Regions from separate parts of the Rhizobium sp. P1_B8 genome, predicted to be linked through region 2. Evidence: predicted binding sites of a transcription regulator. Region 2 holds the regulator's gene; each other region holds the start of a gene.
The links. Region 2 encodes LexA, which represses DNA repair genes until DNA is damaged. Its sites were predicted from a motif close to TGTTCNNNNTGTGTTCNG; they were not measured.
Positions count from the first base shown of each region.

Region 1: uvrA (excinuclease ABC subunit UvrA) is a predicted target of LexA. The motif match lies at 5,360-5,377, and genes of this name have one in related genera.
Region 3: AC1D2N_RS34195 (ImuA family protein) is a predicted target of LexA. The motif match lies at 3,143-3,160, and genes of this name have one in related genera.

Region 1 is NZ_JBFTZZ010000020.1:41,130-50,911, reverse strand. Features, by position in the region: gene AC1D2N_RS23005 (DUF808 domain-containing protein) at 1-917, shown strand, start outside; gene AC1D2N_RS23000 (DUF72 domain-containing protein) at 1,027-1,833, opposite strand; gene AC1D2N_RS22995 (GNAT family N-acetyltransferase) at 1,858-2,319, opposite strand; gene uvrA (excinuclease ABC subunit UvrA) at 2,316-5,237, opposite strand; gene AC1D2N_RS22985 (single-stranded DNA-binding protein) at 5,521-6,030, shown strand; gene AC1D2N_RS22980 (MarC family protein) at 6,131-6,778, opposite strand; gene gyrA (DNA gyrase subunit A) at 7,015-9,782, shown strand, end outside.
Region 2 is NZ_JBFTZZ010000017.1:240,082-249,863, reverse strand. Features, by position in the region: gene AC1D2N_RS21565 (pyruvate dehydrogenase complex dihydrolipoamide acetyltransferase) at 1-902, opposite strand, end outside; gene AC1D2N_RS21560 (pyruvate dehydrogenase complex E1 component subunit beta) at 918-2,303, opposite strand; gene pdhA (pyruvate dehydrogenase (acetyl-transferring) E1 component subunit alpha) at 2,319-3,365, opposite strand; gene AC1D2N_RS21550 (FtsB family cell division protein) at 3,511-3,831, opposite strand; gene eno (phosphopyruvate hydratase) at 3,968-5,242, opposite strand; gene kdsA (3-deoxy-8-phosphooctulonate synthase) at 5,490-6,335, opposite strand; gene AC1D2N_RS21535 (VOC family protein) at 6,332-7,228, opposite strand; gene lexA (transcriptional repressor LexA) at 7,427-8,146, shown strand; gene AC1D2N_RS21525 (ComEC/Rec2 family competence protein) at 8,127-9,782, opposite strand, start outside.
Region 3 is NZ_JBFTZZ010000048.1:7,111-16,892, reverse strand. Features, by position in the region: partial or broken gene AC1D2N_RS34215 (IS30 family transposase) at 1-1,043, opposite strand, end outside; gene dut (dUTP diphosphatase) at 1,083-1,613, opposite strand; gene dinB (DNA polymerase IV) at 1,675-2,769, opposite strand; gene AC1D2N_RS34200 (hypothetical protein) at 2,770-3,033, opposite strand; gene AC1D2N_RS34195 (ImuA family protein) at 3,207-3,965, shown strand; partial or broken gene AC1D2N_RS34190 (Y-family DNA polymerase) at 3,886-5,396, shown strand; partial or broken gene AC1D2N_RS34185 (error-prone DNA polymerase) at 5,393-8,634, shown strand; gene AC1D2N_RS34180 (AAA family ATPase) at 8,962-9,782, shown strand, end outside.

The sequences.
Region 1 (9,782 bases), on a different contig from region 2:
CGAAAGCGGCTGGTGTCGTCATTGATGATGCGGCAGTCACACCCCGCTACGTCACCGGATTTTCGGCAGCACGCGAATTGCCGATCATCGGCAAGATCACGCTCGGCTCGCTGAAGAACAAGCTTCTGATCCTGCTTCCGGCAGCACTGATCCTGAGCCTTGTCGCACCGCAGGCGATCACGCCGCTGCTGATGATCGGCGGGCTTTATCTCTGCTACGAGGGTGTGGAAAAAGTCTACGAACTGGTGATGCCGCATGCAGCCCATGCCCATGAATCGGCACTCGAGACGACAAGCCTCGATGCCAAATCGCTAGAAGACGAGAAGGTTGCCGGCGCAATCAAGACGGATTTCATCCTGTCGGCCGAAATCATGGCGATTACGCTCGCTGCGGTGCCGTCAGGCAGCATGTTCACGCAGGCCCTCATCCTTGCCGTCGTTGGACTGGGGATCACGATCATGGTCTATGGCGGCGTGGCGCTTATCGTGAAGGCCGATGATCTGGGTCTGATGCTGGCGCGTCTGCAGACGGCATCTCCAATGGGCGCCTTCTTGCGTTCGATCGGGAAGGGGCTTGTCACGGGCATGCCTTATTTTCTGAAAGTGCTCGGCATCGTCGGAACGGCGGCCATGATCTGGGTCGGCGGCGGCATCATCGTTCATGGCCTCGAAGCCTATGGCATCAGCGGACTTGCGCATCTGATCCATGATGCCGGCGAGGCGACGGCGCATGCAGTTCCCGTTCTGGCATCAGTGCTGCGCTGGATCGTCGAGGCCGCAGGCGCGGGCATCGTCGGTATCGTCGTCGGCTTGATCGCAATTCCGGTCACAGGCTACGCCGTCTCGCCGATATGGCGGTACCTCAAATCGCTCCTGCCGCGCCGGCGAAAAGAGGCGCTGGCGGACGGGAAAAAATAAAGCCAGAGTCCGTCGACGAGCAAGGCGTCATATCCAGCCTCATGGAATGCGTGACCGACGATGTGATACCCACAATGTCACGATCCCTGTTGTGACTATCCAGCCTCGCCTATTTCGCTAGCGCCTGCTGCAGGGCGATTGCCCCATGCGGCGCATTGACCTTGCCCTCATGGATCATGAAGGCGAAGACGTCGCGCGGCTCGGTCTTCACTTTGCGATCGCCATCGATCAGCGGCAGGTCATCAGGAACCTTGCCCTCGGCCCAGGTCTTGAGCCGGTCTGCCCAGGCCTTCATGTCCTTTTCCGGATAGCAGGTCGCAATATCGTCCGAGCCCTTCTGCAGCCGCGCATAGACGAAATCGGCGGTCACGTCGGCGATCATCGGATATTCGAAATGTTCGGCGCAAACCGGCGCCACGCCGTATTTCGAAAGCAGCGCCACGAACTCCGACACCTTGAAGGAATCGTGCCGTACCTCGACCACGTGGCGGAGCGTCAGCCCGTCCTGTTTTGCCGGCAGCAGCTTCAGGAAGGCTTCGAAATCGTCTGCATCGAACCTCTTCGTCGGCGCGAACTGCCAGAGCAGCGGCCCGAGATGATCGCCGAGTTCGCTGATGCCCGATGACAGAAATCGCTCCATCGATTCACCGGCTTCGGCAAGCACCCGCCGATTGGTGACGAAACGTGTCGCCTTCAGCGAAAAGATGAACCCGTCGGGCACGTCCGCCGCCCATTTGGCAAAGACCGCAGGCTTTTGCGTGCTGTAATAGGTGCCGTTGACCTCGATGACCTTCAGCTGGCGGCTGGCGTAATTCAGCTCGTCCTTCTGTTTCAGGTCATCGGGAAAGAAATGCCCGCGCCAGGGCTCGAAGGTCCAGCCGCCGATGCCGGTGCGGATAGTGCCGGATTTCGTCATGTTGTCCTCCCCATTCGCAGCCGCTCAGGCCGCATCGATCTCTTTGGTCATATCGACGAGCGTCCATCCTGGCCGATATGGGCTCGGCCGGCGACCCGTTTCCTGAAACCCGAAGGCGCTGTAGAGAGCGATGTTCCGCTCCATCCGCGCATTGGTGTAGAGCCGGATCTCCGGCACGGCCCATTCCCGCGCCTTGCCCTCCAGCCAGCGCAGCATCGCCACTCCATGCCCGGCACCCTGAAAGGCCGGCGAGACCGCGATGCTGAACAGCATCAGGTGATCGGCATGCCGCTCGACGACCACCAGGCCGGCCGTTTGCCCGCCGATCTCGCGCAGCCAGACCTCGCCGCGTTGGATCCGCGGCGCGTAATCCTCCCTCACCGGGATCGGCGGAGCGCCGAACAACTCGTTATAGGGCCGATAGGCGGCGGTTGTCAGCATCGCGATCGTTTCCAGATCATCGGGCGACGCTGGCCTCATCGTCATTCCGCCGCAACCGCCTTCTTCACCGGCCGTCGCTCCAGCAATTCCTTCAGGAAGTGCCCGGTATAGGACCGCTTCTCCTTGACGATCGCCTCCGGCGTTCCGGTCGCGACGATCTCACCGCCGCCGTCGCCGCCTTCGGGGCCGAAATCGAGCACCCAGTCGGCCGTCTTGATGACTTCGAGATTGTGCTCGATCACCACCACCGAGTTACCCTGGTTGACCAGTTCGTGCAGCATTTCGAGCAATTTGGCGACGTCGTGGAAATGCAGGCCGGTCGTCGGTTCATCGAGAATGTAGAGCGTGCGCCCCGTCGAGCGTTTTGACAGCTCCTTGGCAAGCTTGACACGCTGCGCTTCCCCGCCGGAGAGCGTATTCGCCTGTTGGCCGACCTTGATGTAACCGAGGCCGACATCCTTCAGCGATTGCAGCTTGTCGCGCACCGCAGGCACTGCCGCGAAGAAATCGACGCCTTCCTCCACCGTCATGTCGAGCACCTCGGCGATCGACTTCTGCTTGAAGGTAACATCGAGCGTCTCTCTGTTATAGCGCTTGCCATGGCAGACGTCGCAGGTGACGTAGACATCGGGCAGGAAGTGCATCTCGATCTTGATGACGCCGTCGCCCTGGCAGGCCTCGCAGCGTCCGCCCTTGACGTTGAAGGAGAAACGGCCCGGCTGGTAGCCGCGTGCCTTGGCCTCCGGCAGACCGGCGAACCAGTCTCGGATCGGCGTGAAGGCGCCAGTATAGGTCGCCGGGTTCGAGCGCGGCGTGCGGCCGATCGGCGACTGGTCGATATCGATCACCTTGTCGATATGCTCGAAGCCGTCGATGCGGTCGTGATCGGCCGGATTTTCACGCGCGCCCATGACGCGGCGTGCCGCCGATTTATAGAGCGTCTCGATCAGGAAGGTGGATTTGCCGCCGCCGGAAACGCCGGTCACCGCCGTGAAGACACCGAGCGGGATCGACGCCGTAACGTTCTTCAGATTGTTGCCTCGCGCCCCGACCACCTTGATCTCGCGGCCCTTCTTCGGCTTGCGGCGCTCGTCGGGAACGGGAACGCCGAGTTCGCCGGAGAGATATTTGCCGGTCAGCGAATTCGGACTGTCCATGATATCCTGCGGCGTACCATGGGCGATGACCTGACCGCCGTGAATGCCGGCCGCCGGGCCGATATCGACGACGTCGTCGGCCGACAAGATCGCATCCTCGTCATGTTCGACGACAATGACGGTGTTGCCGATGTCGCGCAGGTGCTTCAGCGTGTCGAGCAGCCGGGCATTGTCGCGCTGATGCAGGCCGATCGACGGTTCGTCGAGCACGTAAAGCACGCCCGTCAGCCCGGAGCCGATCTGCGAGGCGAGCCGGATACGCTGGCTCTCGCCGCCCGACAGCGTGCCGGAATTGCGCGAAAGGCTGAGATATTCCAGTCCGACATCGTTGAGGAAGCGCAGCCGGTCGCGGATCTCCTTGAGGATGCGCACGGCGATCTCGTTCTGCTTGGCATTGAAGCTTGCCGGCAGTGTCTCGAACCAGTCGCGGGCGACGCGGATCGACATACCCGTCACTTCGCCGATATGCAGCGTGTCGATCTTCACCGCCAGGGCCTCCGGCTTCAGGCGGAAGCCGTTGCAGGCCGGGCAGGGGGCCGCCGACATGAAGCGCTCGATGTCTTCGCGCGCCCAGGCGGAATCGGTCTCTTTCCAGCGGCGCTCGAGATTGGTGATGATGCCCTCGAAATTCTTCTGGGTCGTATAGGAGCGGGCGCCGTCGGCGTAGTGGAATTCGATCTTGTCGTTGGTGCCGTTGAGGATGACGTCCTTGGCCTCATCGGAAAGATCGTTCCAGCGAGTGCCGAGCTTGAAGCCGTAATGTTTGCCGAGTGCTTCCAGCGTCTGATTGTAATAGGGCGAGGTCGACTTGGCCCAGGGTGCGATCGCCCCGTCGCGCAGCGTCCGCTCGGGCTCGGGCACGATCAGATCCGGATCGATCTTCTGCTGGGCGCCGAGGCCGTCGCAGGTCGGGCAGGCGCCGAACGGGTTGTTGAAGGAGAACAGCCTGGGTTCGATCTCGGGAATGGTGAAGCCAGAGACTGGGCAGGCGAACTTCTCCGAAAACAGCACGCGTTCATGCGTCTCGTTCAGCGACTTGTTGGCGGATCCGCCGGCTGACGTCTCTTCCGGCGGCAACGGCTTGTCGGCGAATTCGGCGACCGCCAGCCCGTCGGCGAGCTTCAGGCACGTTTCGAGACTGTCCGCCAGGCGCGCTGAGACATCCGAGCGCACGACGATGCGGTCGACCACCACGTCGATGTCATGCTTGTATTTCTTGTCGAGCACCGGCGCCTCGGCGATCTCGTAGAACTGGCCGTCGACCTTGACGCGCTGGAAGCCCTTCTTCATCAGCTCTGCCAGTTCCTTCTTGTATTCGCCCTTGCGCCCGCGCACGAGCGGCGCGAGAATATAAAGACGGGTGCCCTCGCCGAAATCGAGGATGCGGTCGACCATCTGGCTGACGGTCTGGCTCTCGATCGGCAGGCCGGTCGCCGGCGAATAGGGAACACCGACGCGGGCAAAGAGCAGGCGCATGTAGTCGTAGATCTCAGTGACGGTGCCAACCGTCGAGCGCGGGTTGCGCGAGGTGGTCTTCTGCTCGATCGAGATCGCCGGCGACAGCCCGTCGATCTGGTCGACATCCGGCTTCTGCATCATTTCGAGGAACTGGCGGGCATAGGCCGACAGGCTCTCGACATAGCGCCGCTGGCCCTCGGCATAGATCGTGTCGAAGGCGAGCGAGGATTTGCCGGAACCCGACAGCCCGGTCATGACGATCAGCTTGTTACGCGGCAGATCGAGATCGATGCTCTTGAGATTATGCTCGCGCGCACCGCGGATGGAGATCGTCTTCAGTTCGCTCATCGTCTCTGCTTTGGTTTTCTGGATGACAGCCCTTATTTAGTGATGCCGACGGGCGAGTCGAGGCTGAATATCCGCAAGGGCTCAAGGTTTTCGATTCTGTTGACAGGATCATACGGATAAACTAGAACAAATAAAGAACAAAATTCCTGATGAATGCATGCGGCTGTCTGATGGATAAACATGTGGATTAAATGCCGCCCATGCGCATCGGCGGTCCGTGATGGTTTAAGGTGCGCCGATCGATTAAACGCCGCCGGTCAGGGCGGCAGGCAGGGTGAGAAGTATGGCTGGTAGCGTGAATAAGGTAATTCTGGTTGGAAACGTCGGTGCAGACCCCGAAATCCGCCGCACTCAGGATGGCCGGCCGATCGCCAATCTTCGTATCGCGACGTCGGAGACCTGGCGCGATCGCAATTCCGGCGAGCGCCGTGAGAAGACCGAATGGCACACTGTCGTCGTCTTCAACGAGGGCCTCTGCAAGGTCGTCGAGCAATATGTGAAGAAGGGCGCCAAGCTCTATATCGAAGGCCAGTTGCAGACCCGCAAGTGGCAGGACCAGCAGGGCCAGGATCGTTACAGCACGGAAGTGGTGCTGCAGGGGTTTGGTTCGACGCTGACGATGCTCGACGGCCGCGGTGAAGGCGGCGGCGCGAGCGGCGGCCGTGGCAGTGCCGCTGGCGGCAACGATTACGGCGACGATTACGGCGCCCCGGCTCCCGCCTCATCGCCGAGCCGCGGCAGTGGCGGCGGTGGCAACTTCTCGCGGGATCTCGACGACGATATCCCGTTCTGATCGATAGCCTTTGCTGGCTTTGTGAAAGAGGTGAGAGAGCATGATGCCTTGGATGGCGTCATGCTCTTTTTCTTTGATTTCGCGGCAGATGCCGCGATTTTCAGTGCGGTGTCGCGCTGATGAGGTTGAGCGCCGATTTCGCGCCGTCGACGACGAATTGTGCGGCAAGGGCAGCGAGGATGACGCCGAGAAGCCGTGTCAGGATCGCCCGGCCGGTGACGCCGAGGAAACGGTCCAGCCGTTCGGCGACGAGCAGCATGAGGAAAGTCAGCAACAGATTGGCGGCAAGGACGCCGATCAGCTGCGCCTTTCCGACGGATGTCGCCAGCGTGCCGGCAAGCAGGATCGTCGCCGAGATCGCGCCCGGGCCGGCGATCAGCGGCAAGGCGAGGGGAAAGACGGCGATATTCTCGATGTGATCCTTGGTGATCGCCACCTCGGTCGCCTTCTCCTTGCGGTCCTGGCGCTTTTCGAACACCATCTCGAAGGCGATCCAGAACAGCAGCAGACCACCCGCGATGCGGAAGGCGCCGATCGAAATCCCGAGCACGCTGAGCACGCCGGCGCCGAACAGAGCGAAGACGGCGAGGATGATGAAGGCGATGGTCGAGCCACGCAGCGCCACCTGCGTGCGCTCACTGCGGCTCATGCCTGTCGTCAGCCCCAGAAAGATCGGTGCGAGCCCCGGCGGATCGATGGTGACGAGAAGCGTCGTGAAGGCGTTGATCAATTGGTCGGCGCTTGCCATCGGCTCTCCGGAACCCCATATGAGTGCGTGGTTTTTATGATTGTGAAGCGGGGATTCCGATTTGGCAAATATCCCGCAGCGGCCCGCGGCGGATTTGTCCGGTCCGGCCGCGCAACTTGCATGTTTTACCGTCTTTAAGCCGCAAAAGCCTGTTCAAAACGCGCTGTGAAATTGGCGCGGGAACAGGCTTTCCGCTATAAATCTTCAAGTGATTCTAGAAGAGATCGTGATCTGTTTTGACTGAGCAAACACCCCCCGGCGGCGGGAAGCTCCCGCCAGGCATCGAGCCCATCTCCATCATGGAGGAAATGCAGCGGTCGTATCTCGATTACGCCATGAGCGTCATCGTCAGCCGCGCGCTGCCCGACGTGCGCGACGGCCTCAAGCCCGTGCACCGGCGCATCCTCTACGGCATGTCCGAGCTCGGCATCGACTGGAACAAGAAATACGTCAAATGCGCCCGCGTCACCGGTGACGTGATGGGTAAATTCCATCCGCACGGCAATTCTGCGATCTATGATGCGCTCGCCCGCATGGCGCAGCCCTGGTCGCTGCGGCTGCCGTTGATCGACGGTCAGGGCAATTTCGGCTCGGTCGATGGTGATCCGCCGGCGGCCGAACGTTATACCGAATGCCGCCTCGAAAAGGCTGCCCACTCGCTGCTCGACGATCTCGACAAGGAAACCGTCGATTTCCGCGACAACTACGACGGCACTCTCTCCGAGCCGGTCGTGGTGCCCGCCAAGTTCCCGAACCTGCTCGTCAACGGCGCCGGCGGCATCGCCGTCGGCATGGCGACCAATATCCCGCCGCACAATCTCTCCGAAGTCATCGACGGCTGCATCGCGCTGATCGACGATCCGGCAATCGAGCTGCCGGAACTGATCCAGATCATTCCCGGCCCCGATTTCCCGACGGGTGCGAAGATCCTCGGCCGTGCCGGCATCCGCTCGGCTTATGAGACCGGCCGCGGCTCCGTCATCATGCGCGGCGTCGCTGCCATCGAGCCGATGCGCGGTGACCGTGAGCAGATCATCATCACCGAGATTCCCTACCAGGTGAACAAGGCGACGATGATCGAGAAGATGGCCGAGCTGGTGCGCGACAAGCGCATCGAGGGCATCTCCGACCTGCGCGATGAATCCGACCGCCAGGGTTATCGCGTCGTCGTCGAGCTGAAGCGCGATGCCAATGCCGAAGTCATCCTCAACCAGCTTTATCGTTATACGCCGCTGCAGACGTCCTTCGGCTGCAACATGGTGGCGCTGAACGGCGGCAAGCCCGAACAGCTGACCCTGCTCGACATGCTGCGCGCTTTCGTCTCGTTCCGCGAAGAAGTTGTTAGCCGGAGAACCAAATTCCTGCTGCGCAAGGCGCGTGATCGCGCCCACGTGTTGGTCGGTCTCGCCATTGCCGTCGCCAATATCGACGAGGTCATCCGCGTCATCCGCCAGGCGCCCGATCCGCAGTCGGCCCGCGAAGAGCTGATGACCCGCCGCTGGCCGGCGGCAGATGTCGAAAGCCTGATCCGTCTGATCGACGATCCGCGCCATCGCATCAATGACGACCTGACCTACAATCTGTCGGAAGAGCAGGCGCGCGCCATCCTCGAACTGCGCCTGGCCCGCCTGACGGCCCTTGGTCGCGACGAAATCGGCGATGAACTCAACAAGATCGGCGAGGAAATCAAGGACTACCTCGATATTCTCTCCTCACGCGTCCGCATCCAGACCATCGTCAAGGACGAACTTCTCGCCGTCCGGGACGAGTTCGGCACGCCGCGCCGCACCGAGATCGTCGATGGCGGCCTTGAAATGGACGACGAGGATCTGATCGCCCGCGAAGACATGGTCGTCACCGTCTCGCATCTCGGTTACATCAAGCGCGTGCCGCTCACCACTTATCGCGCCCAGCGCCGTGGCGGCAAAGGTCGCTCCGGCATGACCACCCGCGACGAAGATTTCGTTAGCCGGCTATTCGTCGTCAATACCCATACGCCGGTTCTGTTCTTCTCCTCGCGTGGCATCGTCTACAAGGAGAAGGTCTGGCGCCTGCCGATCGGTACGCCGACCTCGCGCGGCAAGGCGCTGATCAACATGCTGCCACTCGCACCCGGCGAGCGCATCACCACGATCCTGCCATTGCCCGAGGACGAGACGAGCTGGGACAATCTCGACGTCATGTTCTCGACGACGCGCGGCACGGTTCGCCGTAACAAGCTGTCGGACTTCGTCCAGGTCAACCGCAACGGCAAGATCGCCATGAAGCTCGAGGAGGAGGGCGACGAAATCCTTTCCGTCGAGACCTGCACCGAAGATGATGACGTGCTGCTCACGACGGCGCTCGGTCAGTGCATCCGCTTCTCCGTCGACGATGTCCGGGTCTTTGCCGGCCGCAACTCGATCGGCGTGCGCGGCATCACGCTTGCCGGCGGTGACCGGATCATCTCGATGACCATCGTGCGCCATGTCAATGCCGAACCTTGGGAGCGTGCTGCCTATCTGAAGCGCGCCGCCAACGACAGGCGCCTGACAACGGGCGAGGCCGAGGAGATCGCGTTGGTTGGCGAGGAAGTCACCGAGGAGGGACAGCTGAGCGACGAGCGTTACGAAGAGCTGAAGCAGCTGGAGCAGTTCGTCCTGACCGTCTCCGAAAAGGGCTTCGGCAAGCGTTCGTCCTCCTACGACTTCCGCATCTCCGGCCGCGGCGGCAAGGGTATCCGCGCCACCGATACGTCGAAAACAGGCGAGATCGGCGAACTGGTGGCGGCTTTCCCGGTCGATGACGGCGACCAGATCATGCTGGTCTCCGATGGCGGCCAGCTGATCCGCGTGCCGGTCGGCGGTATCCGCATCGCCAGCCGCGCCACCAAGGGCGTCACCATCTTCTCGACGGCCAAGGACGAAAAGGTCGTCTCGGTCGAACGCATCAGCGAGCCGGAGGAGGATGAGACGGAAGAGAACGTCGAGGTCGCCGAAGGTACTGCTGCTGCTATCGAGGAAGG
Region 2 (9,782 bases):
TCCGGAACGTCGCGCAGCGCCAGAGCCATGGCCTTGATGACCATGTCGTTGACCGAGAGCTTGTAGGCCGGAGCGTTGTCCTTGCGCGGAGCCGCATCGTTCAGCTGGGCGCGCAGCGCCAGCAACGCATCGAGCTCGCAATCGACGCTGACGTAGAAATGCGGGATCGTCTGCTTGGATTCGACCAGTCGCCTGGCGATCGTCTTGCGCATGCCGTCATGCGGCACGAGCTCGTAAGAGCCCGGTTCGAAGAGTTTGAGCACGGCTTCTTCGGACGCGCCCTTCGGTGCAGCGGCGGCCGGAGCAGGCGCGGCAGCCTGCGGGGCGGCAGCGGATACGGGCGCAGCAGCAGCCTTGGCGCCACCGCCGGCAACGACGGCTTCGATGTCGCTCTTGACGACGCGGCCGTGCGGGCCGGAGCCTGCGACTGCCGAAAGGTCGATACCGGCTTCCTTGGCCAACCTGCGGGCAAGCGGCGAAGAGAAGGTGCGGCTGCCATCCGATGAAACCGAGGCCGGCGCGGCGGCGGTTACAGGTGCCGCAGCCGGAGTGGACTGGGCCGGAGCCGGTGCAGCTTCGGCCTTCGGCGCCGCTGCACCGTCTGCCTTCGGCGCTGGGGCGGCGGAACCCGCGCCGCTTGCGGCAGCGGAGACATCCTCGCCATCGGCGGCGAGAACCGCGATCAACGCATTGACCTTGACGCCTTCGGTGCCGGCAGCAACGACGAGCTTGGCGACCGTGCCTTCATCGACGGCTTCGACTTCCATCGTCGCCTTGTCGGTCTCGATCTCGGCGATCACATCGCCAGACTTGACCTTGTCGCCTTCCTTGACCAACCATTTGGAAAGATTGCCTTCCTCCATGGTCGGAGAGAGGGCGGGCATCGTGATATTGATCGGCATCGAAACACCCTCCCCTTATTTGTAGCAAACAGCCTTCACCGCATCGACCACTTCGCCGACGTTCGGAAGGGCAAGCTTTTCGAGATTGGCGGCGTAAGGCATCGGAACGTCCTTGCCTGCGATCGTCAGGATCGGCGCATCGAGATAGTCGAAGGCCTGCTGCATGACGCGGGTGGCGATTTCGGTGCCGACGGAGGACTGCGGATAACCTTCCTCGACGGTGACCAGACGGCCAGTCTTCTTCACCGATTCGATGACAGTCGGCAGGTCCATCGGGCGGATGGTGCGAAGGTCGATCAGTTCGACGTCGATGCCAATCTTCTCGAGTTCGGCGACAGCCTTGGTCGCATAACTCATGCCGATGCCGAAGGAGACCACAGTGACGTCCTTGCCCGGACGATGGATGCGGGCCTTACCGATCGGCAGGACGAAATTGTCGAGCTTCGGCACGTCGAAGTGCTGGCCGTAGAGAATTTCGTTTTCGAGGAAGATGACCGGGTTCGGATCGCGGATCGCAGCCTTCAGCAGGCCTTTGGCGTCGGATGCCGTATAGGGCATGACGACCTTCAGGCCGGGAATGGCGCTGTACCAGGCTGCATAATCCTGGCTGTGCTGGGCGCCGACGCGAGCCGCGGCACCATTCGGACCGCGGAAGACGATCGGAGCACCCATCTGGCCGCCGGACATATAGAGCGTCTTGGCGGCGGAGTTGATGATGTGGTCGATCGCCTGCATGGCGAAGTTGAAGGTCATGAATTCGACGATCGGGCGAAGGCCGGCCATTGCGGCACCGACGCCGACGCCGGCAAAGCCATGCTCGGTGATCGGTGTATCGACGACGCGGCGGGGGCCGAATTCCTGCAGCAGCCCCTGCGTGACCTTGTAAGCGCCCTGGTATTCGGCGACTTCCTCGCCCATGACGAAGACGTTTTCGTCGGCGCGCATTTCTTCGGCCATGGCGTCGCGGAGCGCTTCGCGCACGGTCGTCGACACCATTTCAGTGCCGGCCGGGATTTCGGGGTCGTTCGGAACGACAGCCTTCGGCTCGGCCGGAAGCGGCGCGGAGGCGGAACCGGTGCTGGTCGGCTTCTCTTCCTGGGCAACGGCGGGCGCTGCCGGGGCGGCGGGCTTGGCGGCGGAAATGTCCGAAGCGGATTCGCCGTCCTGCAGCAAAACGGCGATCTTGGTATTGACCTTGACGCCTTCAGTGCCGGCATCGACGAGCAGCTTGCCGATGATCCCTTCATCGACGGCTTCGACTTCCATCGTCGCCTTGTCGGTTTCGATTTCGGCAATCACGTCGCCGGAGGTGACCTTGTCACCTTCCTGCTTCAGCCATTTGGACAGTGTGCCTTCTTCCATGGTCGGAGAGAGGGCGGGCATGAGGATATCGATAGGCATGGGTTCCCTCCCCGATTAGAGCAGAATGTCGGTATAGAGCTCGGATGCATCCGGCTCCGGATCGGCCTGGGCGAAATCGGCACTGTCGGCGACGATATCGCGGACATCCTTGTCGATCGCCTTCAGATCGTCTTCGGAAGCCCAGCCCTTTTCGACGAGGCGAGCCTTGACCTGTTCGATCGGGTCATGCTCGGAGCGCATCTTCTGCACTTCGTCCTTGGAGCGATATTTCGCCGGGTCGGACATGGAGTGACCGCGATAACGATAGGTCAGCATTTCGAGAATGATCGGGCCCTTGCCGGAACGGCAATGTTCGAGCGCCTCGTCGGCCGCAGCCTTGACGGCGCGGACGTCCATGCCGTCGACCTGAATGCCGGGGATGCCGAAGCCGGATCCGCGAAGCGAGTAGTTCGACTGCGCAGTGGCGCGCGCGGTCGACGTCCCCATGGCGTAACGGTTGTTCTCGACGATATAGACGATCGGCAGCTTCCAGAGAGCAGCCATGTTGAAGCTCTCGTAGACCTGGCCCTGGTTGGCGGCGCCGTCGCCGAAATAGGCGATGGAGACATTGTCGTTGCCGCGGTAGCGGTTTGCGAAGGCAAGACCCGTTCCGAGCGAGACCTGGGCACCGACGATGCCGTGACCACCGTAGAAATGCTTCTCTTTCGAGAACATGTGCATCGAGCCGCCCTTGCCGTGGGAGTAGCCGCTGCGACGCCCGGTCAGTTCCGCCATGACGCCGCGTGCTTCCATGCCGGTTGCCAGCATATGGCCGTGGTCGCGATAGGCGGTGATGACCTGGTCGCCTTCCTTCTGCGCCATCTGCATGCCGACGACGACAGCTTCCTGACCGATGTAGAGGTGACAAAAGCCGCCGATGAAGCCCATGCCGTAAAGCTGGCCGGCCTTCTCCTCGAAGCGGCGGATCAAAAGCATCTCGCGATAGGCCTTGAGCTCTTCATTGCGATCGAAGTCGGCTACAGGGCCTCCATTCGATGCTTTGGCTGCCGGTTTTGCTGCAGTTTTGCGGCTGGAAACGGTCGCGGTCTTTCGCGGCGCCATTCAACCCTCCCTATGGGTTTGTCGTTTCTTGGTGGGGCGTACCATAGGGAAGAAATATGACCACAGCAATGCCATAATTGCATGGCTCGTATTCGCTGCTAAATTATTGGAAGAACTATGAAAATTCCAATTAACCTGTTTTCGGTTAATTGGAATAATGGTTGAATATGACGATCTCGTCCGCGCGCGACATGTTGAGCTGATAACGCGCTTTTTCGTCCAACATATCCTTGTCGAGCGAGCCGTCACTGAGGAGCGCGACCTGATTTTCCAGATGTTCGCGCTTCGCCTTCAAGACTGCAAGCTCTTTTTCACGCGCGACACGCTGATGCTCGAACGTCTCCGTTGCGCGCAGGCCGTAATCGCCATGGATGCAATGATAACCGAAATAGGAGAGGAAGGCGACCGTCATGGCCGGAATGACGAAGCGACCGATCTTTCTCTTCTTATGATGCTTTGTCCACATACACGCATGCTCTTGAACGCATTACCAATTCGTTCAATCTAACGCGCAGAGATTAACCGTTCGTTGACTCTAAAAACCGCGCAATAAAAAACCCGCGCCGGGAAGGCGCGGGTCAAGCATTGAACATCAGATCCGATCAGCCGCGAATGATCGAGCGGCCGGCATACTGGGCCTGCGGGCCGAGGCCCTCTTCGATGCGGATCAGCTGGTTGTACTTGGCAAGACGGTCGGAACGCGACAGCGAGCCGGTCTTGATCTGACCGCAGTTGGTGGCGACCGCGAGATCGGCGATGGTCGAATCTTCGGTCTCGCCGGAGCGGTGCGACATGACGGCGGTATAGGCCGCCTTGTGCGCCGTGTTGACGGCATCGAGCGTTTCCGTCAGCGAGCCGATCTGGTTGACCTTGACGAGGATCGAGTTGGCGACGCCCATGCGGATGCCGTCGCGAAGACGGGCGGAGTTGGTAACGAAGAGATCGTCGCCGACGAGCTGGGTCTTCTTGCCGGTCAGGTCGGTCAGCGTCTTCCAGCCGTCCCAATCGTCTTCGGCCATGCCGTCCTCGATCGAGATGATCGGATACTTGGCGGCGAGCTCAGCCAGATATTCGGCCATGGCGCCCGATTCCAGCGTGCGGCCTTCCCCTTCGAGAACGTATTTGCCGTCCTTGAAGAATTCGGTCGAGGCGCAGTCGAGGCCGAGGTAGATGTCCTCGCCCGGCTTGTAGCCGGCTTTCTCGACCGACTTCATGATGAAGTCGAGAGCTTCCGAAGCACTCTTCAGACCCGGTGCGAAACCGCCTTCGTCGCCGACATTGGTGTTATGGCCCTGCGCGGCAAGTTCCTTGCGCAGCGTATGGAAGACTTCCGAACCCATGCGCACGGCTTCGGCGATCGAATCGGCGCCGACCGGCAGGATCATGAATTCCTGGAAATCGATCGGATTGTCGGCATGGGCGCCGCCGTTGATGATGTTCATCATCGGCACCGGCAGCAGGCTGGCGGAAGCGCCGCCGACATAACGGTAGAGCGGCAGGCCGGACGCCTGGGCGGCAGCCTTGGCGACGGCGAGCGACACGCCGAGGATGGCATTGGCGCCGAGGCGCGACTTGTTCGGCGTGCCGTCCAGCTCGATCATGATGTTGTCGATCTGGATCTGGTTTTCAGCATCGATGCCACCGATCGCGTCGAAGATCTCGGTGTTGGCGGCTTCCACCGCCTTTTCGACACCCTTGCCCAGGTAGCGCTTGCCGCCGTCGCGCAGTTCGACCGCCTCATGCGCGCCCGTGGAGGCGCCCGAGGGAACGGCCGCGCGGCCCATGCTGCCATCTTCGAGATAGACATCGACTTCGACGGTGGGGTTGCCACGGCTATCGAGAATCTCGCGGGCGATGATATCGGTGATTGCAGTCATGGGTTCTTCCTGCTCGGTGGGTGGTGATAAGTCGGTTCGAAACCTGTCTTAGTCGAAGGCGTGCAAATTACAATGCTGCAATTTCCAGCCTTCGAACCAGCGTTCGGATCTCGCCTAAAGCGCGTCGCGATCTTCAGATTCGCTTGCCACGCTTTAGGTGTTTGGCTTTCCGCATGTCGTTGTCGCAAAACCGCTGCACACTTTTTCGCGACATGCCTATAGCACGATCATGTCAGGCTGTTGAACGTCAAACCTTGGCGACCGCATCGAAGGCAAGCAGCTTTTCAAGCAGCCGCGGCATGTCCTTGAGATAGACCATATTGGGGCCGTCCGAAGGTGCATTGTCGGGGTCCTGGTGGGTTTCGACGAAGACGCCGGCAATACCGGTGGCCACTGCTGCGCGCGCCAGCGTTTCCACGAATTCCCGCTGACCGCCGGAGGAATCGCCCTGCCCACCCGGCTGCGCCACGGAATGGGTGGCATCGAAGATAACGGGCGCGCCCATCGCCGCCATGATCGGCAGCGAGCGCATGTCGGAAACCAGCGTGTTATAGCCGAAGGAGGCGCCGCGCTCGCACAGCAGCACGTTCGGATTGCCGCTGGCGTTGAGCTTCTTCAGGACGTTCTTCATATCCCAGGGAGCGAGGAACTGGCCCTTCTTGACATTGACGACGCGGCCGGTCTTGGCGGCGGCGATGAGAAGGTCGGTCTGTCGGCAAAGGAAGGCCGGGATCTGCAGGACGTCGACGACCTTTGCCACCTCCGCGCATTGCTCGGCGGTATGAACGTCGGTCAGGACAGGAAAGCCGAATTCCTTCTTGAGGTCGGCAAAGACCTCCATGCCCTTTTCGATCCCGATGCCGCGTTCAGCCGAGAGCGAGGTGCGGTTCGCCTTGTCGAAGGAGCTCTTGTAAACGAGGCCGATGCCGAGCTTTGCGCAAAGCTCTTTCAGCGTGCCGGCAACCATGAAGGCGTGGTCGCGGCTCTCCATCTGGCAGGGACCGGCAATCAGCGACAGGCGGCCGGTATTGGAAAAGGTGACCTGGCCTTGGCCTTCGCCGATCTTGACTTCGGAATTCGTCTCAGTGCTCATCGTGTCTCCTCGAAGGCGAAGAGCGTGCCCTGCCCGGGCGCGGGCTTCACCAGAATGCGATTGTTCTTGCGCGTGTATGTCACCCCGTTAGCAGCCAAATGCGCTTCTGTCACGGCAAGATCGGCGACAATGAAGAGGATTGCCCGGCCACGCAGGCCGCGATCGGCGGATGAGCCGGCGATCTCGAAATAGGCTTCTAGCCCTTCCGGCGTCATCAGGCTGATTTTCGCGTTCGAAGCAGCAACATTGACGCCAAAACCGGTTTTCTCGACTGCCGCCTGCGCCGCGGCAAGGCCGACGAAGGCCCCGAAAGCGGCGGCATCAGGCGCGCAGAGCGCGATCTCGGCAATGCCGGTGACGCCATTGGCATGCGTCTCCAGCGCGCCGCGGTCGGCCGGCAGCGGATTGACGCGTTCGACGCTGAAAAGGAAGAGATCGGGCGCGCGCAGGTCGCCGGCAAAAGCCAGCTTGAAGCCGGCGATGCTCTCAGAACCGTCCGGCATCGTCATCGGCCGGGTGAACTGCAGCATCTCGCCGGCGCTCGATCCGTTGCCGACGAAGTTCTGATGATCGATGCCGGCATCCTTACTACCGAAAGCAAGCCCCGAAAGCCCCTCCTCGCCGCAGCGGAAGCGGAAGGCCCGGTTGCGGGCGGTGAAAACATTGCCTTGCCGCGCTGAGGCCTCGCTCTCCTCGACACTCGCAATCCCGAGCGGCTCCAGATAGGTCTTGTCGGCAAAAAAGACGCAGGCGTTTTCCGTTCCGAAGGGATGGCGTGCATCGGCGGCAACGGTGAAGCCGAGCTTGCCAAGCCTCTCGCGCGCCAGATCAATGTTGACGACGGGCAGCACCACATGATCCAGCGGGTGCGGCTTGGCGGAACGCTCGTTCATGATATCCCTCCTGGAAACGGCAAGAGATGTGCGATGGCGCGCCCCTCAATGCAAGACATGTGTCCCAATCCGGCGAATGAAAATAAAAATCTCAACGAGTTGGCGCCAAGTTTTACGGAAATTTAGCTACTTGCGGAACACATATGGAACATATAGTGTCTGTTCTGGATTTGTTTCAATCACGAGGTCACAACGTCGATGCTCACGCGCAAACAACAGGAGCTTCTCCTTTTCATTCATGAGCGCATGAAGGAATCCGGCGTTCCGCCATCTTTCGACGAAATGAAGGATGCCCTGGACCTCGCTTCCAAGTCCGGGATTCACCGGCTGATTACGGCGCTCGAGGAACGTGGCTTCATTCGCCGCCTACCGAACCGCGCCCGTGCGCTCGAGGTCATCAAGCTTCCGGAGGCCTACAGCCCCAGCATTCAGCCCCGGCGGGGCTTTTCGCCCAGCGTCATCGAGGGCAGCCTTGGCAAGCCGCAGCCGGTCGCCACTCCTGCTCCCACAAAACCCGTCGCCGACAACGGCAACTCGGTCTCCGTGCCGGTCATGGGCCGTATCGCCGCCGGTGTTCCGATCTCGGCGATCCAGAACAACACCCACGACATCGTCGTTCCGGCCGACATGCTCGGTTCCGGTGAACATTATGCGCTGGAGGTCAAGGGCGATTCGATGATCGACGCCGGCATCTTCGACGGCGACACCGTGATCATTCGCAACGGCAGCACCGCAAGTCCTGGCGACATCGTCGTTGCTCTCGTCGACGACGAAGAAGCGACACTCAAACGCTTCCGCCGCAAGGGCGCCTCGATCGCACTGGAAGCGGCCAACCCGGCTTACGAGACCCGGATTTTCGGGCCGGACCGCGTCAAGGTTCAGGGCAAGCTCGTCGGCCTCATTCGCCGCTATCACTGACATCAGGCAGTCTGGATTCGGCAAAACTGTTGCTGCGCCAGTCATAGGCGCGATGCCGCATCCATGGCCGCGACAATGCATCGAATGCGGTTGCGACCTCCAGGCCGGCGTCGGCGAAGCGCAACTCGACGGAACCGGTCTTGCGCAACGTTTCGCCGGTGAAGAGCGTCGCCCCTGAGCGGCAGCTGTTGAAGCGCAGGCGGACCGACGTCACGACGATATCGGCCGCGTCGCATGCCGGACCGAGATAGGCGGCATTGTCGATGACAGCAACCACGTGACCATTGCCAAGCCTTGATGTGCACCAGGCCTTCTTGACGCAGGAAAAGCGGTTTGCTTCACCGGCCGCTGCAGCCGCCCGCATCGCCGACCTTGCTTCGTTCTGCTGATCGCGGGAAAGCCTGACGCGGCGGTCTTCTCCCTCCGGCGGAATAACAGGACCATCCAGCATCTTCGGCGGGTGATGCGTCGGCAGGACCAGCGCTCTCTGCCACTGGTCGAAGATGAAATCCGGCGGTCTTTCACGGTTGGAAGCCATGGCCCCCGCCTCGACGATTGCGACGAGACCACCATCCTCCGAAATCGCCAGATCCGGCGGCCGGGGAACCGGCAGAAGCAAGAGGACTAGCGTCGAGATCGCGATGATCGACGTGCCGATATGGCGCAGCCGGGTGCGGAGCAGCGTCAGCAGCAGAAAGCCTGCGACGGCTATCGCGAAATACCAAGCGGGCAAGCGGCCGATGCCGATGTCGCCACCCCAGCCGGACACCGTCTTTGCGATCGAGATCACCAGATCGAGGCCGAATCCGACGACCTTCCAAGGCAAAACATCCAGACCGAAAGGCATGAGCAGCATCGCCAGCAACCCGGCCGGCATGATGATGAAGGAGATGATCGGCATCGTCGCGAGGTTTGCCGGCAGGCCATAGGCAGTCAGGCGATGAAAATGCTCGATCGAAAACAGCGCGGTAGAAAAGCCGCCGATCAGCGAGGTCAGGAAGACGCCGCCGAAGAAACCCGCAACCGTAACGACGGGCCGAAAAACCGGCAGCTTCAGGAAAGCGTTTTCGCGGACGCGCCGGTCCTTCCACAGCTGGTAGCCAGATACCAACGCCAATGTCGCAGCAAAGGACATCTGGAAGCTCGGACCCAAGACCTCAGACGGTGAAATGGCGAGAATGACGAGCGCCGAGAGAGCGACATTGCGCAGGCTGATCGACGGCCGGTCGAAGAAGACGGCAATCAACATGATCGCCATCATGATGAAGGCGCGTTCGGCCGAGACGGCAAAGCCGGAGATCAGGAAATAGGCCGTGACGGCGATGAGCGCGCCGGCAGCGGCGATCTTCTTGGTCGGATAGGCTTGGGCGACACCGGGAAAGAGGCTGAGCAGCATGCGGAAACCGACGAAGAAGATGCCGGCTGACAGCGCCATATTGAGGCCGGAGATAGCGATGATATGAGCCAGACCGGACTGGCGCAGCGCCTCCGTCGTCTCATTCGAGATGGCGCGCCGCTCGTCCGTCACCAGAGCAGCGGCAAAAGCGCCGGTGTCGCCGGGCAGGATCGACCTTATGCGGTCGCCGATACCGCTGCGCAGCCGGTAGAGACCTTCGAGCAGCGCTTCCGTCGTCGA
Region 3 (9,782 bases), on a different contig from region 2:
GGCTTGGCTGTGTACGGACAGGTCGGTGCCGCGTGGGAGATATTGGCGCAGCAACCGATTGGTGTTTTCGTTCGAACCGCGCTGCCAGGGTGATCGAGGATCGCAGAAGTAGATCTCAACGTCAGCGGCCATTGCCAGTCGTTGGTGGTCGGCCAGTTCCTTTCCCCGATCCCAGGTCAGTGATTGATAGAGTTCGGCCGGTAGTTTTTGCGACTGCCTGATCAAGGCAGAGACCACGCTTTCGGTATCCTTATTGGCGACCTTGATCAGCATCACATAGCGCGAGTGACGCTCGACCAGCGTCGCTATGTAGCTGTTTCTGGACCCGCCGATGAGGTCGCCCTCCCAATGGCCGGGAACGGCACGATCTTCGACAGACGGAGGTCTCTCGCTTATGGATATCGCATCCTTGATCTGGCCCAATCCACTCCGTTTGATGCTGGCGTGCCGGGAACGACGGATTGTTCTTCTTGCCCTAAGGTGTTCAAGCAATTCCTTTTTCAGCACCCCGCGGGCCTGAATGTACAGGCTGCGATAGATCGTTTCGTGCGACACCTGTTTGAGTGGCTCCCCTGGGTAAGTACGCTTGAGCCAGCCAGCAATCTGCTCTGGCGACCATTTCCGCTGCAGCTTGGCAGATACTGTGCGGGCCAAGGAAACATAGCAAGCCTGGGACGCAAGGATCGATCCCAGGCAGCCTGATCGGAACGTGCTGCCCGATAGCAATCCAGCCCACCATTGCGACGGACTTCACGACTGATCGTAGAGGGAGATCGACCCAATGTGCGGGCGATCGATCGTAAAGAACACTGCGTGCTGAGCCCTCGGGATATCTCCTCCCGTTCACTCAGACTGAGTGCCTTCGGCGTTCGTCGCCGCTCGGCCGGACGTATGCCACCAGCGGGAGAGATCACTGAGAAGATCGATGAAGATCCCCGATCAAAAAGGCGTCCGATCGACTTCATAGACTCGCCAGCCTGCCATCGGTCCCAGATTTCCGATCGCTGAGCAGCAGAAAAATACATGCGACGTCGACGCTTCATGTCCACACTCCTCTTTGACAAAAGAATAGTGTGTTGCATTCATCCCGTGAGCCCACCACCGAAAGCGATCATTGGTGCCATCGAAAGCGATATCATAATCCCCGTGCTGCCGAGGCCCCTGCCTCCGCGAGGTGCCTCCGAAATCTCCGGCAAAGATTGAAACTCCGCCTGCACGAAAGGGGCAATGACCAACTGAGCAATGCGGTCACCGGAACCGCTGAAGGGCGCGTTGGAAGTGTTGAATAGGATCACCTTGAGCTCGCCCCGGTAGTCGCTGTCGATCGTGCCGGGTGAGTTCAGGACTATGATTCCATGTTCCGCCGGCAACCCCGAGCGAGATCGGATCTGAGCTTCCCCGCCCAAAGGCAACTCGAGCGCGATCCCGGTTGTGCTGACCTCGCCGGTTCCTGGCGCCAGCTCGATGGCGGGGCCATCGAAGGCAGCGAAGACGTCCGCCCCGGCTGGCCCAGAGGTCTGATACTCTGGAAGTCTGGCTCGATCGGTCAACAGCAGAACTTTGACACGGGACCTATCCGGTGTGCTCTTCTCCGGTCGGAAGTCACCGCACATCAATGGGCTCGACAATTATGCCACGATGGGCACCGACAGGAAAAATTCGGCAAGTGTCTAACTAAAGTGCCAGCCGCAACTGCGGCGTCGATTCAAGCCTCCGCCGTTCCAACGAAGACAGCGACACGCCGAGCAGACGGACCCCTTTTTGCGGCGGGAAGAGCGGCATGAGAAGCAGGTCGACCAACTCCTCGAGATCAGTGATCGCCGACAGGGGTCCCGGAGCGGTCTTGCTGCGGGTGATTTGGCTGAAGTCGGCATATTTGACCTTGAGCGTCACCGTCTTGGCGCCGATCTCATTGGCCTCGCAGTATCCCCAGACTTTCTCGACCAGCGGCTGAAGCCCTTCGCGCGCGGGTTCGTAGGAATGGATGTCCTCAGCGAATGTGTCTTCGGCGCCGACTGATTTCCGCACTCGGTCCGGCTTGACCTGACGATCGTCGATTCCGCGAGCAATCCCGTAGAAATAGGGTCCTGACTTCCCGAAATGTTCGACGAGGAAGTCGAGTGTTTTCTCCTTCAGGTCTGCTCCCGTTTCGATCCCGAGCCGATGCATCTTCTCGGCCGTCGCCGGTCCGACGCCATGAAACTTCTTGATGGGCAGGCGCTCGACGAAGGCCGGACCATTCTTCGGCGTGATGACGAACTGGCCATCCGGCTTGTTCTGGTCGGATGCCATCTTTGCGAGGAACTTGTTGTAGGAAATACCGGCGGATGCGGTCAGTCCTGTCGCCGCCTTGATCCTGGCGCGGATCTCCTCCGCGATCTCGGTGGCAATCTCCATCCCTTTGAGGTTTTCGGTGACGTCCAGATAAGCCTCGTCAAGCGACAACGGCTCGATCATCGGCGTGTATTCGGCGAAGATCGTTCGGATCTGCAACGACACGGCTTTGTAGACGTCGAAGCGTGGCTTGACGAAGATGAGGTCCGGGCATTTCCGCTGCGCAGTCACCGAGGGCATGGCGGAATGGACGCCGAACCTTCTGGCCTCATAACTGGCGGCCGCCACCACGCCGCGGGCAGCAGGACTGCCGACGGCAACCGGCAGGCCACGCAGCTCCGGATTGTCGCGCTGCTCGACCGATGCGTAGAAGGCGTCCATGTCGACATGCACAATCTTGCGCGGCCGTTCGCGGTTGTCTTCGCCTGTTATCATCTAGCCTCCATCAGCGAGACCATGACTCAAACATGGGAAGTGCGCCCCACACTTGTCACCGTGGGGCGTCTGCATCCGCTCGCAGCCCATGGCCATGCGCCGGCGGATTTCCGCGAAGGTGACGCTTGCGCCAAACGCTTTCACCAACAGTTTGCGCTCATGTGCACAATGGCGATCGCAGACCCGGCAGATGAGTTCGACCACCGGGACTTTATGATCTTTCAGTCTAGGGGGCGCATCGTCCACAACCCGCGTTCGGCGCATCCGAAAATATTCCTTTCTCACCATCCGATTGAATCCGCTGGCGATTTTTCTGCCTTGCACCCGTGCTCAACTTCAGCGGGTCACATGCGCATTGACTCATTTACTCTATAAGAACAAATACAGAACATATTACTGTTTCTCAAGCCGAAAACGGGTTGCCGTCGAAGGAGATCATGAACTCAGCCGCCGCCCCAAACGCCGTCCGCGACGGCCTGCGCGAGCAGATCGCGCACCTGGAAAGCGCCCGTCGGCGCAACCGTGGCGTTTTGCCTTTCGGTGTAGCGCAGATCGACGAGCGGCTTCCGGGTGGTGGATTGGCCTATGGGGCGCTGCACGAGTGCGCCGGCGGCGGGACCGGCACCGTCGACGGGGCGGCGGCCGCCCTGTTCGTGGCCGGGATAGCCGCTCGCACCAAAGGCAAGGTCGTCTGGTGCCTGACACGTCCCGACTTGTTCTTCCCGGCCCTGGCGCAGGCGGGTCTTCATCCGAACCGGGTCGTCTTTGTCGAGTCCGACAAGGAGGAAGACGTCCTTGCCAATATGGAGGAGGGCCTTTCATACGGCGGCCTCGGGGCGGTGATCGGCGAGATCGTCCGGCTGCCGATGGCGGCGTCCCGGCGGCTGCAACTCGCAGCCGAGAAAACCGGCACGATGGCGCTCGTGGTGCGGCGATGGAGACGGCAGACCGAAGCCAGCGACTTCGGCCAGCCGACGGCGTCGACCACGCGCTGGAGGGTGAGCGTCATCCCCAGCGAGGAGCTGCCAGTTCCGGGCGTCGGGCGGGCGAGGTGGCTTCTGGAGCTGATGAGGGTGAAAGCGGGCGAATGCGCTGAGTTCGAAGTGGGGGCCTGCGATGCCGAGGGTCGTATCGATTTTTTTTCCCGATCTCCCTACGGACAGGATCAGGCGGGCCGATCCCGTCATTCCGGTTGAGGAGGCGATCGCCGTCATTTCGAAGAGCGGCTCCAAGCGCTGGGTGTCGGCCGCCGACGCCGCGGCCAGGAAGGTCGGCCTCCATGTGGGCATTCCGGCCGCCAAGGCGCAGGCGCTCTTCCAGGGTCTCCGTATGATCGACGCCGATCCCGCCGCCGATGCAGCGGCGCTCGAGCGCATCACCATGTGGGCGTTGAGCCAGTATTCGCCGATCGTCGCCATCGACCCGCCGAATGGCATCGTCATGGATACGGAGGGCGCGGACCATCTACAGGGTGGCGAGGAGCGCATGTTGACGAGCATCGCCAACCGCTTCCGCGCCAAGGGCCTGACAACACGGGTCGCCATAGCGGACACGTGGGGTGCCGCCCACGCATGCGCCCGTGCCATCAACCGGGAAACCGTCATCGTCCCGAGTGGGGAGACTATCCGGGCCGTCGAGCGCCTTCCGATCTCGCTGCTTCGGCTGCCCGAGAAGATCGTGAGCGATCTGCGCACGCTAGGCTTTCGGACAATAGGGGAGCTTTCGGCAACGCCGCGCGCTCCCTTGGCGTTTCGCTTCGGACCGGAAGTGGGTCGCCGTCTCGACCAGATGTTCGGTCGCGTCTTCGAACCAATAGATCCCATCCGTAGCCCGGAACTCGTCGAGGTCAGCCGGGCGTTCGCCGAACCGATCGGTGCGCCGGAGACGATCACCAAGTACGTCGGACGGCTGGTTGTTCAACTCGTCGCCGAACTCCAGCGGAGGGGTCTTGGCGTCCGTCGGACCGATCTCATCGTCGAGAAGGTCGACGGTACTCGCCAAGCGATCAGAGCGGGAACCGCCAAGCCCGTGCGAGATGTCGCCTGGCTGACGAAACTGTTCCGTGACCGGACGGAAAAGATCGAACCGGGGTTCGGAATCGAAAAGCTGACCCTCGTCGCGGTGATGTCGGAACCGCTCGAGGAGAAGCAGAAGACCTCATCTCTTATCGACGACGAGGACGCCGACATCACCCGCTGATCGACGTCTTCGGCAATCGAGGCCAGCGCGTCTTCCGGGTCGCGCCAGTCGCATCCGACGTTCCGGAGCGTAGCGTCCAGCGGATCGCCGCCGTCGGCGAGGAAGTGACGGAGGGTTGGGTCCACCATTGGCGGCGGCCTGTGCGGCTGTTTGCGCGTCCGGATCCGATCGAGGCGATAGCTCTGCTGCCGGATCATCCGCCTGCCAGCATCACGTGGCGCGGCAAGCGCCATCGGGTGAAGCGTGCGGATGGGCCGGAACGCGTCTTCGGCGAATGGTGGATGCGCGACAGCGAATTCGAGGCGGTGCGCGACTATTTCGTCGTCGAAAACGAGATCGGCGAACGATATTGGATCTTTCGCTCCGGCGACGGCATCGATCCCGAAACGGGCTCCCATAAATGGTTCATGCACGGGATATTCGGATGAGATACGCCGAGCTCCAGGTCACGACGCACTTTAGCTTCCTTCGTGGCGCGTCCTCGGCCGACGAGCTCTTCGCGACCGCCAGGGAACTCGGCATCGAAGCTCTCGGCGTGGTCGACCGAAACTCTCTGGCAGGCATCGTCAGAGCGCTGGAAGCATCCCGCGCGACGGGCGTCCGCCTCGTCGTGGGCTGTCGACTCGATCTGCAGGACGGCATGTCGATCCTCGTCTATCCCACGGATCGCGCCGCATATTCGCGCCTGACCCGCTTGCTGACGCTCGGCAAGGGCAGGGGCGGCAAGGCGAACTGCATCCTGAACCTCGAGGACGTCGCCCTCTATTCCGAAGGGCTCCTCGGTATCCTCGTGCCCGACCTCCCAGACGATGTCTGCGCCATCCAACTTCGCAAGATGGCCGAGGTCTTCGCAGATGGGGCATACGTCTCGCTCTGTCTCCGGCGTCGTCCGAACGACCAGGTAAGGCTTCACGCGTTGTCGAACATGGCCGTCAAGCACCGTGTGAAGACGGTTGTCACCAATGACGTCCTGTTCCACGAACCGGGCAGACGGCAGCTTCAGGACGTCGTCACCTGCATCCGTCACAACACGATCATCGACACCGTCGGTTTCAAGCGCGAGCGTCATGCCGACCGGTTCCTCAAACCGCCGGAAGAGATGGAGAGACTGTTTCCACGCTACCCCGAGGCGCTGGCCCGGACGATGGAGATCGTCGAGCGATGCAGGTTCTCCCTGGAGGAACTGACCTACCAGTATCCCGAGGAGGCGATCCTCCCAGACAAGACCCCACAGGAATCCCTCGAGCACTATGTCTGGGAATGCGTGCCCAACCGCTATCCGGAAGGCTTGCCGCCGGAGGTTCTCAAAATCGTCCGTCACGAACTCGATCTCATCCGGACGATGAAATACGCCCCATACTTCCTGACTGTTTTTTCGATCGTCCGCTTTGCCCGGTCGCAAGGCATCCTCTGCCAGGGGCGGGGGTCGGCGGCGAATTCGGCCGTCTGCTATATCCTTGGCATTACCAGCATCGACCCTTCGACCAACGATCTCCTGTTCGAACGCTTCGTCTCCCAGGAGCGCGACGAGCCGCCGGACATCGACGTTGATTTCGAGCACGAACGCCGCGAGGAGGTCATCCAATGGATCTACAAGACCTACGGGAAGGACAAGGCCGCACTCTGCTCCACCGTCACACGCTACAGGGCCAAGGGCGCCATCCGAGACGTCGGCAAGGCGCTCGGCTTGCCCGAGGACCTCATTAAAGCCTTGTCCTCGGGCATGTGGGCGTGGTCGGAAGAGCTGGTCAGCGACCGCAGTCTTCGCGATCAGGGCTTGAACCCGGAAGACCGCCGTCTGGCGTTGACCCTCAAGCTTGCACAGCAGCTCATGGGCGCTCCTCGGCATCTGGGACAGCATCCAGGCGGCTTCGTCCTGACGCACGACCGCCTCGACGATCTCGTCCCGATCGAACCCGCCGCAATGGTCGACCGGCAAGTGATTGAGTGGGACAAGGACGATGTCGAGGCGCTCAAATTCATGAAGGTCGACATTCTGGCGCTCGGCATGCTGACCTGCATGGCGAAGACCTTCGCTCTCATCCGAGAACACAAGGACGAGCACCTTGATCTCGCGAAGATCCCTCAGGAGGACCCGCCGACGTATGCAATGATCCGGAATGCAGACACTTTGGGGACGTTCCAGATCGAGTCCCGAGCACAAATGGCGATGCTGCCCCGGCTCAAGCCACGGACATTTTATGATTTGGTCATACAGGTCGCAATCGTGCGACCTGGTCCGATCCAGGGCGATATGGTGCATCCTTATCTCCGTCGCCGGGAGGGCAAGGAGCCGGTCGTCTATCCGACGCCGGAACTCGAAGCCGTTCTCGGCAAGACTCTCGGCGTTCCGCTCTTCCAGGAGTCTGCGATGAAGGTCGCGATGGTCTGCGCCGGGTTCACCGGCGGCGAAGCCGACCAGCTTCGAAAATCGATGGCGACCTTCAAGTTCACTGGCGGCGTCTCGCGCTTCAAGGACAAGCTCGTCTCAGGCATGATCAGGAACGGCTACACGGCCGAGTTTGCCGAGAAGACCTTCAGCCAGCTCGAAGGATTCGGCAGCTATGGATTCCCGGAATCCCATGCGGCGTCGTTCGCCTTGATCGCCTATGCCTCCAACTATGTGAAATGCCACCACCCTGACGTCTTCTGCGCGGCGCTGCTGAACTCGCAGCCGATGGGATTTTACGCGCCGGCCCAAATTGTCGGCTGCGCCCGGAACCACGGGGTTGAGATTCCCGGTGGGACTGCACGCTTGAGCGCATCGGCAATGCTGACAGTCACGCAGTCCGCCTCGGGATGCGCATGGTGCGCGGCCTTGCCGCCGCCGATACCGCGCGTGTCGTGGCTGATCGCATGGATCAGCCGTTCGAAAGCATCGATGACATGTGGCGACGGTCCGGGGTTCCGGCGGCTTCTCTGGTCGAGCTCGCCGAGGCCGACGCCTTCCTGCCGTCGCTGGGACTTCAGCGACGCGACGCCTTGTGGGCGATCAAGGGCCTGCGTGACGAACCGCTTCCGCTCTTTGCAGCCGCCTCAGAACGTGAGGCGAGGGCGGTCGCCGAGCAACAGGAACCCGAGGTCGCTCTCCGTCAAATGACCGAGGGGCACAACGTGGTCCAGGACTACAGTCATATCGGGCTGACGCTACGCGATCATCCTGTCGCATTCCTTCGGAAGGCCCTGACGGAGCGCCGGATCGTCACCTGCGCGCAAGCTATGAACGCGCGCGATGGTCGCTGGTTGATGACCGCCGGCCTTGTTCTCGTCCGGCAGAGACCTGGCAGCGCCAAGGGCGTCATCTTCATGACGATCGAGGACGAGACCGGTCCGGCCAACGTCGTTGTCTGGCCCAAGCTCTTCGAGCAGCGCCGTCGCGTCGTCCTCGGGGCATCGATGATAGCCATCAATGGGAGAATTCAGCGTGAAGGCGACGTCGTCCATCTCGTGGCCCAGCAGGTATTCGATCTGTCCGGCGATCTATCCGGGCTGGCCGACCGCGACGCCGAGTTCCGGCTGCCGACCGGCAGGGGAGACGAGTTCGTGCACGGCTCGCCCGGAACGCCGGATTCGCGGGACAGCGTGGCCGCCGCAAAGCCGAGGGACATCTTCATTCCAGATCTTCATATTGATCAGCTCAAGGTGAAGAGCCGGAACTTCCATTAAAGGAATGTACCACTTGCGGCCTACCGCTCAACCGAGCACGGCTTTTAAATGGCAACTGTGCGCCCAATAGCGAAGTAAGCGTTATCCGGCGCTCAGCGCGGGCTTGCATCCCAAGCGATGCTTTTCCTCCAACATCCGCGTTCATAGCAACGCGGATGTTCCTCGTGCGAACCGGTTGCGTCGGCCGCCTTTGACGCATTGCAGCCGTTCCACGTGCCAGCCGTGGGTGACTGCTCAGGGCGATAGGTGTAAGCTGGATATCCTCGGCCCGGTGGGAAAGCGTCTCAGGAGCAATCCGAATTCGACCATGTCAGAGGATCCTAGATCATGTCCGACATCGGAGACTGGCTCGCCAGCATCAGGCTTAAGCGGTATCGCCAAGCCTTCGTGAAGAACGGCATCGATCTCGATGTCGTCGACGATCTCACCGATGCCGACCTCAAGGAGCTCGGACTGTCCCTTGGTGACCGCAAGCGTTTTCTCAGGGCGGCCGCGACTCTGGCTCAGCAGTCGCCGCCGCTCACGGCGGCACTACGTCCCTCCGTGTCACCGATCCGCAGCGAGGCGGAACGGCGACAGCTTACGGTGATGTTTTGCGATCTCGTTGGATCGACAGCACTCTCAGCTCGCCTCGATCCAGAAGACCTACGGCAGTCGATCGTTGCATACCGTGCTTGCGCCACCGAGATCGTCGGCCGGTACGACGGTTTTGTTGCCAAGTATATGGGCGACGGCGTCCTCGTATACTTCGGCTATCCCCAGGCCCACGAGGAAGATGCCGAGCGGGCCGTGAGGGCCGGCCTCGCGGTGATTGAGGCCGTCGACCGGCTGGATGCGGCAGGCGAGCACCTGGCTGTTCGGATCGGAATCGCCACCGGCCTAGTCGTGGTGGGTGACATCATCGGCACCGGCGAGGCCGAGGAATGCAGCGTTGTAGGTGAAACGCCGAACCTGGCGGCCCGTCTACTGGAGTTGGCCGGATCCGGCACAGTGGTCATTGCTGAAGCAACGCGCGCACTGCTGCGGGGCCAGTTCAAGCTGGAAAGCATCGGACTGCGGCCGATCAAAGGTTTTTCCGGGGCGATTGAAGCGTTTCGGGTGCTCGGCGAAGTGCGTAGCGACGACCGTTTCGAGGCCGGTCACGCGAC